Regions from separate parts of the Vibrio sp. Vb0667 genome, predicted to be linked through region 2. Evidence: predicted binding sites of a transcription regulator. Region 2 holds the regulator's gene; the other holds the start of a gene.

Region 1 (4,791 bases), on a different contig from region 2:
TATATTGGCTAACCTCTATCGCACTCAATGACCCAACCGATCGTGGCTTTCTTCTCGCCGATTTTATTCAGCGCAATCCAGATAAGGTCACAACTTCTCAATTGACTGAAGCCTTGTATCAAATGGCTTCTCAGCATAATCCAGCAGCAGAACAAGCTTATAATCAACTGTTAGAGCTGCGCTTCAACCAGCTACGAGCTAAACAAGTCTCGCAAATAAAGTCGCTCGATAAAAAAGCAGAGCAAACACAAGAAGAGAAAAGCACAGTTGCAAACCCCAAAGTAAAACACTCGCAGTTTCTATGGCTGATTTGGCTAGCGGCGATCCTCATCATCAGCGGCTTAAGTTTCCTCGTGATCAAAAAACTCAAGCAGAATAGAAAAGCGCGTGAAGCCAAAGAGGAAAGCCAAAATCAACGAATGGCGGAAAAAATAAAAGAGCTAGAGTTTACGAACAAGCAACTGAAGCGTCAGTTAGAGAAACTATTCAGAGAATTTAAGAAATCCAAAACTCAGGCAGAAAACCATAAGCTAAGCGTCGCGTGTGCTATGTTTGGCTACACACCACAAACCATCCCTGATTTACAGGCAATCAAGCTACGCTATAGACAGTTATCAAAGCTTTATCATCCTGACACAAGGGGCAGTGAAGAAGAAATGAAGCGACTCAATCATGCCTTTAAGCTCGTTTCACAAAATGTTACAAAACAGTAAAAATAGGTCAGGATACTTTGGCTGCCATGCTTTTATTCCCATATAATCAAACACCGCAATCGATCTCCCTCTCAAAGAAATTAACAGACATTTAACTTAAGTCTCGCTTTTATGCCATAATGCCCGGCGCAAAATAACACCTAACGACTCAAATTAATCTAGGTGGGGAGAAAATCAATGTTCACTGAAGAAGGCACCTGTGATTGGTGTAAAAAACCTAGTCTTGTAACTCGTCACGATTATTTAGATGGCAAGCACCATTACTCATGTAAAGCTTGTTACGACATGGCAAAAATCGACGTGCGCCTATTTAACCAAGGCGAATTGCAAATGCGCGAACGCTTGCAACGAGCGAGCTAAGCAAGACGGAATCAATGGAACTGATTTTCAAAGGCGCCTTTTAAGGCGCTTTTTTGATCGGCCAAGCCTATTTCCAATTTCTATCTCGTATTCCCTCCTATCCTACATAGCACGTCGCATCGGTTATCAGCCCTCTCTTACTGTATACAAACCACTGTCCATGAAACAACACCTGTATATACAGTAGTAAACCCCTGTATGTATCTCGTCCAGTTTTCTACTCACCTCACATTTTTAAATTGATGTTAGACATATCAAAAATGAAAAACAACCACATAAATTCAATTACTTAGAATCAAATCCTTTTATTTCCTTCTCAAAAAACCGCAAATAACTTTTGAGAAACTGGTTGATCAGGTCACCAAAACAAACTACTGTATACACATACAGCATGTATAAAGGAACAGTAAGATGCAGTTACAAAGTCAATCTCATACATACTCTCGTTACAACGTATTGGCACAAGCAACTAAGCCCATGGCCGTTTCGGATCAGCTTCTATCTAAGCTGGCTGTTTTATCGCAGCAGAAACAATGGATTTTGTTTACAGCAGACTGCCCTCGTCCAGACTTTGAACAACTCACTGCTTCTAATATTTGCTGTAAAAACGTTATTCAAATGAAGCCCTCTCAACAGCTTTCAGAAGTCGAGATCGTGATAAAAGCCATCCGCTCAGGCAATGCCAGTGCTGTTGTCGCATCCAATAAAATTGCACTTATGAATCAATCTATGTTGCGCGACATGGCGCAGCGCTATCAGTGTGAAGTCTTTTTCGTCGAAGGCAGAGTTAATAAGTACCACTAATAAGTTCGACGTTATCCATCCTGCATCTCGCCTCCTTTTTAAGGGGGCATTTTTTTGTATTAAAGAAAACAAGCAAACGTTTGCTTTTTCTCTGGCGAGTTAAAATAGTTCTGGTATGATGCCCACATTCGATTTATTCAGCGCCCACATTTTGCTGAATATCTTCTCTTTCTGACGTTTGATTAAGATGATAGGAATGTCGCAATGAGCCTTGCTAATCAAGTACTTGCCGTCAATGACGACCTGCCAATTCGCACCCATAAACCCGTTCATAGTGGAAAAGTTCGTTCAGTTTACTGGTTAACTGAAGAAGACAGCGCCCGACTGATCAAAGAAAAAGGATACGATGTCGCTCCAGATGCGCCTTTGGCTATCATGGTGATTAGCGACCGAATCTCTGCATTCGATTGTATTTGGCATGCTGAAGGTGGTCTTAATGGTGTCCCGGGTAAAGGGGCTGCGCTTAATGCGATTTCTAATCACTGGTTCAAACTGTTCAAAGAAAATGGCTTAGCAGATAGCCATATTCTAGACATTCCTCACCCTTTTGTTTGGATTGTACAAAAAGCCAAACCGGTAAAAATCGAAGCCATCTGCCGCAAATACATCACGGGTTCGATGTGGCGCGCTTACGCAAATGGCGAGCGCGAGTTTTGTGGAATCCAACTTCCTGAAGGGTTAGGAAAAGACAAAGCACTGCCAGAGTTGCTAATGACCCCATCCACAAAAGGCATTCTAAAAGGCATTCCCGGTGTGCCAGAAGCGGATGACGTAAATATTACTCGTCAAAACATCGTAGACAACTACGAAGCATTTAACTTCTCAAGCGCTGACGATATCGCACTCTACGAAAAATTGCTGAAAGAAGGCTTTAACGTTATCAGCCAAGTGTTAGAAGAAATCGACCAAATCTTTGTCGATACCAAATTCGAATTTGGTTATGTTCATGATGCTGCTGGCAATGAAAAGCTGATTTACATGGATGAAGTGGGTACACCAGACTCGTCTCGTATATGGGATGCTAAAGAGTACCAAGCAGGTCACATCGTAGAGAACTCAAAAGAAGGTTTCCGCCAGTTCCTACTTAACCACTTCCCTGACCCAGATATCTTGCTAAACAAAGAACGTATGCCAGAGCGTGAAGCACTCGCTCGTGATAATGCTTTACCCGTCGAATCTTTGATGGCGATTTCGAGCACCTACATTGGTATTGCCGAGAAGATTACAGGCAAGCCGATTCATTTGAGTGAGAATCCGAAAGCGGAAATCATCGAAGTTCTGAGCAAAGAATACGGATTGATTGACTAGCACTGTCGCTAGATTGCTAAACGCTTTCCAATAAAAAGTCCGCACTAGCTTGCGGACTTTTTTCATATTAGGTTCAGTTTAGCTGATGTTTAACGTAGTGCCATCTGTTGTAAAGGCTGACTTAGTCGTCACCTGATATGTTTTGTCTTTAATCGTTGATACGAAATACCAGGTCGACTCTGCCTTGTCGGGCGTAAAAGTAACGCGCATAAAGCCACGCTGTTTGATGTCTGCCCACTGTAATTCTGACACTAAGTGCGGCAGCGTGTATTCCATTTGAGCGATCGCGACAGGGTCTAACGCGAGGTAGGCCTCTAACCCAGGGGAACTCACCGAGCTAGTCGCAAACTCTACCCCGATAGGATGCTTAGATACGTCTTTAAGCTCACTTGCCCATGCGTTGTGCGTATCTCCTGCCAAGCAGACAAAGTTACCACTGCTGGCTTTGGCCAGTTGATAAACTTTCTCTCGCTCAACGTAGTAACCATCCCATGCATCTAGGTTATATGGCAAAGCAATGGTATCTAAACTTGGGTCAGAGAGATAACCCGTAATCGCAGAGTTTACCGCTAATAACGCCTCTGTTTTTTGTTCTTCAGTGGCAGTAAACAATTGAAACATCGCGGTCATAACCGAACTTGGCAACTCCATACGAGACATTAACACTTGTTGCCCTAGCACATTCCAAGTTGCGTCGTGCGTACTGAACGCATCCATCAGCCAAGCGAGTTGGTCACCGCCTAACAGCTCTCGGTCTTGACTGCGCGACTGAGCAACTAAACCGCCAATAGCTTCCATCGTTGGTGAGCTGAGCGAGAAATAATCCAACGGTTTATCACGCCCCACAAGTCGCGTGTCGAGCATCATCAAATTGACTAAACTTCCAAACGAAAACTGACGGTAAATCAGCATGTTTGAGAAAGTGTTTTCACGAACGGGCAACCATTCTGTCCACGCGGCAGCCGCAGCTGCACGACGATCATTAAAACTGCCTTCCTCTTCTTGATGGTTTTCCGCACCATTTTTCCAACTATCATTTGCAAGCTCATGGTCATCCCAGACAGCAATCATTGGTAGGCTCGCATGTAACGCTTGCAGATCAGCATCTTGGCGATATTGCGCATACCGTTTTCGGTAATCATCTAAGGTAATACATTCAGTGCCTTTGCTTGGCTCTCGCCCTAGTGCCTCAGCATCTTCACTAGCGTAGCCACCAGCACCATACTCATAAATGTAATCACCGAGATGAAGCACCACATCAAACGGGTCTTGCTCATGTTGATTTAAAATCTCTCGATACACATGGAAATAGCCAGCAGGATAGTTTGCACAAGAAACAACCGCCATGGATGCCTTTTCTACACCATCCTCTGGTAATGTTTGAGTTTGCCCGACTTCGCTAGTGACATCTCCAACCATGAATCGATAGTAGTAGCGAGAATTTGCGTTGAGATTTTGAACATCGACTTTTACCGTGAAATCTCGGCTCGTGTCTGTGGCAAAAGTGCCACTTTGCACGATATCAGTAAAATTTTCGTTAGATGAAACTTGCCAGCTTACATCTGCGTAGCTTGCTGAGGTCGTAACACGAGTCCAAATGATTACT
Region 2 (4,791 bases):
TGCATTCAGATATACGGCTGTGCCTGGCAGCATACCTATTTGGCTAGTGAGATAAAATCTACCTACAGACATCGGCGTTAAGCCCATCAGTAAGTTGATTAGAAAGAAAGGGAATACAGGGATTAGACGCAAGGAAAATAGATAAAAAGCTCCGTCTTTTTCGACACCTTGATTAATTGCGTTGAGTTTATTTCCGAATTTGTTTTGTACCCAGTCACGCAATAAGTATCGGCTGCTCAAGAAGGCCAGTGTTGCCCCCATAGTGCTAGCGAAAGAAACCAGTAGCAAGCTTGTCCAAAAACCAAATAAGGCTGCACCAAGTAAGGTGACTACTGCCGCTCCTGGGATAGAAAAAGCGGTAATTGCAATGTAGGTAAAAAAGTAAATCGCAGCCGAGAATACAAAATTCTGATCGATGTATGTAGTTAGTGCTTCTTGTTGGGCTTTTGCATTCTCTAAGGTTAAATACTGGCCAAAGTTAATACCTAAAAAGACGATAGCCGCTAGTAGGATGAGACCTAAAATCAGTTTCTTATTCATAATTTTGATTCCAATTTGGGATATATGTAATAAGACAGTAGGAAAACCGAAAAAATTTCACAAAAAAACCGCAGATTAGACTGCGGTTTTACAAGATAGTTTTTAGGCCGACTTTTATTGGAGGCCGTTCATCAACTCATCTCGGCGAGCTTGAGGTACCACACTCCAATGAGTGCCGTTGATAGCACCTTCTAGTGCCCATAGCAACTCAATGTTGACGGTTGCAGAGTGCGTATCTCTTATCGCTTTATAGGCGTTAAGCGCACCTTCCTCTTCAAGCTTCTCTACGGATTCGATGCCGGCTTTTTTTAGCATGCGCTCGGTAGCCAGTCGTAAGTTAGGCAAATCTTTCAAACGGTTAGGCTTTGTACTTGCTTGCTGTTCTTTCTCAAGCTTTGCCTTTTTCAATGATTGATTCGCTACTTCGATTAAGCGTTCGCTTGATTCCCATAAATCGCTGGAAATAGCGTAGTACTTTGTAACGACTGGGAAGCCACGTTTTTTATAAACGTAAGGCTTTAGCCCTTGTTTCTCGAAGTCAGATGAAGTTTTTTGGTCTGCTCTGATATGAAGCTGATTGTTTACCACTAGTGCAAACATTGTTTCATCAGCGAATAGTCCGAAGCCACCAAACATTGAGCGCGACTTGATATTACCAAGTGCCTCAAATAGCTTCATAGAGTCTTTGAGTATCGGTTTATCCATGTTTTGTTATCTCGGTGTAATTAATATTACGCCACCAAAAGTCAGGTCCGAGAGAGTAGCAAACATGCGTAAAAACAATGTCATTACAGAGTAAAGTCATTGCTTACACACTTGCCATCGGTAACCCCGCTACCTTCCATATCGTAATATGGTTCAGGCCGGAGGCTTTGCGTCCCACTCTTTCGAATGGTTTGCCCTGTGCGTGACACAATGAGCATACTTCTTATATTGAATTAACATCACGGTTTAGCGTTAAAAGTGTGATTTTGGTTCAATAAAAATGATAGATTGAATGCTCTATTTTGCATATGGAAAGGTGCAAATTGGCCTTTGAAAAGGAGTTCTTAATATATATTACATTTATATAAAACAGGGAGTTAACGTTAGTCAATTGTTATTAGAGCAGTGTGAAGTATTAGAGAATGCTTAATTTTCCCAAAAAAATAAGCGCCCCTGTAGAGCGCTTATTTAACACGGTTAAATACAGTGAAATTTAGTTCATTTTTTTCACAGTATTTCGAATTACAAGCTCAGGTTGCATTTCGAAAATTCGTTTTTCGTGTTCTTTATCTTTGATACGCTCAAGTAGAATTTCGAATGCATTTTTACCAACACGACGTTTAGGTTGGTGGATAGTCGTTAGCGGTGGAGAGAAGTATTCCGCAAGCTCGATGTTGTCGTAGCCGATCACTGAAATATCTTCAGGAATTTTGATCCCGTTTTGTTGCAAGCGGCTCATTAGGCCTAGAGCCATTGTGTCGTTAAAACAGAATACCGCCGTCGGGCGCTTGTCCATTGCGGTAATTTTATCTGCAACTAATACGGCCGTATCACATTCAAAGTTACCTTCAAGGATCCAGTCTTCATTTACAGCTAGGTTCGCTTCGCTCATTGCGCGACGGAAACCTGCAATGCGCTCTTGGCAAGCAAGCTTTTCAAAATGACCGCTTAGACAAGCGATATCCGTATGACCATTGTCAATCAGATGTTTGGTTGCAATGTAGCCACCTTCTTCTGAGTTATCCATGATCTTGTCTGCTTGTGAGCTCTCTGGGCCCCAATCCATGACCACTTTAGGAATGTCCGCATGACGGTCAAGCATCTCTTTTAGTTCTTCGGTTAAGTCAGAACACATCACAAGGATGCCATCAACGCGCTTTTCAGCCAGCATACGAATGTAATCGCGTTGTTTTTCGTAAATCCCGCCTGTGTTACATAAAATCAGAGTATAGCCTTGGCGGTAACAGTAGCTCTCAACGCCATCAATCACTTCTGAGAAAAATAGGTTAGTTGATTGAGTTACTAACATGCCAATCGTACGAGTTGAGTTGCATTTTAGGCTGCGTGCAACGGCACTTGGCGCGTAATTCAGCTCGTCAACGGCTTTCATTACTTTTTCTTGCGTTGCTTCTGCAACGAAACGCGTTTTATTGATAACGTGCGAAACTGTCGTAGTGGAAACGCCGGCTAAGCGAGCAACGTCTTTTATCGTGGCCATAAATGGTGTCCTGTATCGAGCTACTGAAATATGTCGTATTGGATGTACCTGATGCTCTAGTGGTTTCACACCTAGCAATCTAAAATTGGCGCTAAGTGTCTCGGCAGCGGTTGATCCAAGTGCGACAAAAGGGTGCGTAGCAGCATCGGTCGATGAATTTTATCTTTTTTCTATCTGATGAGAAATTGCCATCAACCTGTTAAGAAAACACAAAAACCGCTATATTTCAGCGGTTTACATATAAATCATATTTAATCGTTTGCGCTCACATTTTAGCCCTATGTGGACTGACTAGCAATGTTTTCAGCAAGAGATTTGTGTATTTGAAGTCACATTTTGACTGCTAAATAACCAAGCGTCTTTGCGCTAAGTTAAGGCAAACGAATATTATACCCAAGTTACTTACAATTGGTCACTTTCAGGCATACAGGAAGCCCGATAGGCAGGCTCCCTAAAAATAGGCGGCAATTATTCACCAAGAAGGTAGGCGCTGTCTAGTTTACAAAATGCAACTAATAGTTTCGCGACACTCGAGTAAAATCCAAATTCGTCGAATTTTTTACATTTGTCTGAAAACTGAGGTAACCAAGACATCAATTGTTGCTGGATAAAGTCGTTTTGTTTAACGAAGGCTTCTTCCATGTGTTTTTCTTGTTCAAGCTCGTTTGAGCGGATAATCATGTTCCCGAGAAAGTCGAGCTCAACGGCTAAGTGATCCGCAGGTTCCTTTAGGTTTTCGTCTACTTGAACGCCAAATTCAGCCATCAACTTTTCCATTTCCTCAGCTGGCTTGTCATTCAGTAAACCTGATTCACCAATGTACATGGATGCGTAAGGAAGAGCGCCGTATTTTTCTGTCTTCAAAAACAGTTCACAAAAGTCAGCTGCAAGCTCTAGTTGTGCATCTTCACGATCTTGTAACCGATTCAATGCATCAACTAGGCTATCAACAGCTGGTTTCAGCGACTCATTTTCACCTAAACCTGCGAGAAAACTGCGAATTTCAACACTGTGATAGGCTTCCAATTCTTTCTCTGTTAGTTCTTTTGCGAACAAGCTCGAAAACCACCAGTAAATTTCAGCGCGTTTTTCATTAAAAGCTTTCACTTCTTGCATTTTGGGCTCCTGAATGATGCTTCAAGTCATGCATCACAAAGTCAATTAGGGATATCCCCTAAGTGTAATCAATTAAAATGAATAGCAGTAACTATAATTGTTATGTTTTATGGTCAAAAATGACCGTTTATTAATAGCAATGGGCAAGCTTGTTTTGAATCAATAAAAACGCTAAATCTTGCGTTTTAATGTATCTATGACTAGAAATGTTACTAGTTATGAATAGAATACGTCTTGGATAATAAGAAGACAGAAAAGTGGTGTAAATGAGCTATCACGTATTAGTCGTAGAAGATGATGTTGTAACTCGTAGTAAGCTTGCGGGGTATTTCCAAAATGAGGGCTACCAAGTCAGCGAAGCAGAGAGTGGCGCAGAAATGCGTGAAGTTTTGCAAGCGGGCGATGTAGACCTGATCATGCTGGATATTAACCTGCCTGGTGAAGACGGCCTGATGCTTACTCGTGAGTTACGTAGCCAATCGGATATTGGTATCATATTAGTAACAGGACGCACGGATAGCATTGATAAAATCGTAGGCCTAGAAATGGGTGCTGACGATTATGTGACAAAACCTTTTGAACTGAGAGAGCTGTTAGTTCGCGTTAAAAACTTGCTGTGGCGTATTTCAGCAGCGCGCAGTGGCAGCTCGAAAGCGAATGAAACCAGTGAAGAGCACATTGTGCGCTTTGGGGAGTGGACATTCGACATTCAACGTCGCGCACTTAGCCGCAACGGTGAGCCAGTAAAACTAACTAAAGCAGAGTATGAACTTTTGGTGGCATTATCGTCTTACCCTAACCAGGTGTTAAGTCGTGAGCGTATTTTGAACATGATCAGCCATCGAGTGGATGCGCCGAATGACCGCACCATTGATGTTCTTATTCGACGTATGCGCGCAAAAATGGAGTTCGATCCTAAGAACCCACAAATT

The links. The regulator PurR, encoded in region 2, represses purine synthesis genes. The targets are predictions, from matches to a motif close to TNANGNAAACGTTTNCNTNA.
Region 1: a site for PurR is predicted at 1,946-1,965, ahead of R8269_RS14205 (phosphoribosylaminoimidazolesuccinocarboxamide synthase). Genes of this name have one in related genera too.

What each region holds. Positions count from the first base shown of each region.
Region 1 covers NZ_JAWPOL010000014.1:36,180-40,970, forward strand. Annotated here, with positions in the region: gene R8269_RS14190 (hypothetical protein) at 1-713, shown strand, start outside; gene R8269_RS14195 (hypothetical protein) at 891-1,073, shown strand; gene R8269_RS14200 (SulA-like leucine-rich domain-containing protein) at 1,485-1,877, shown strand; gene R8269_RS14205 (phosphoribosylaminoimidazolesuccinocarboxamide synthase) at 2,082-3,185, shown strand; gene R8269_RS14210 (alkaline phosphatase D family protein) at 3,264-4,791, opposite strand, start outside.
Region 2 covers NZ_JAWPOL010000005.1:84,206-88,996, reverse strand. Annotated here, with positions in the region: gene R8269_RS08450 (TVP38/TMEM64 family protein) at 1-540, opposite strand, end outside; gene R8269_RS08445 (TfoX/Sxy family DNA transformation protein) at 655-1,245, opposite strand; cyclic di-GMP riboswitch class I at 1,362-1,451, opposite strand; gene purR (HTH-type transcriptional repressor PurR) at 1,739-2,743, opposite strand; gene torD (molecular chaperone TorD) at 3,212-3,859, opposite strand; gene torR (two-component system response regulator TorR) at 4,126-4,791, shown strand, end outside.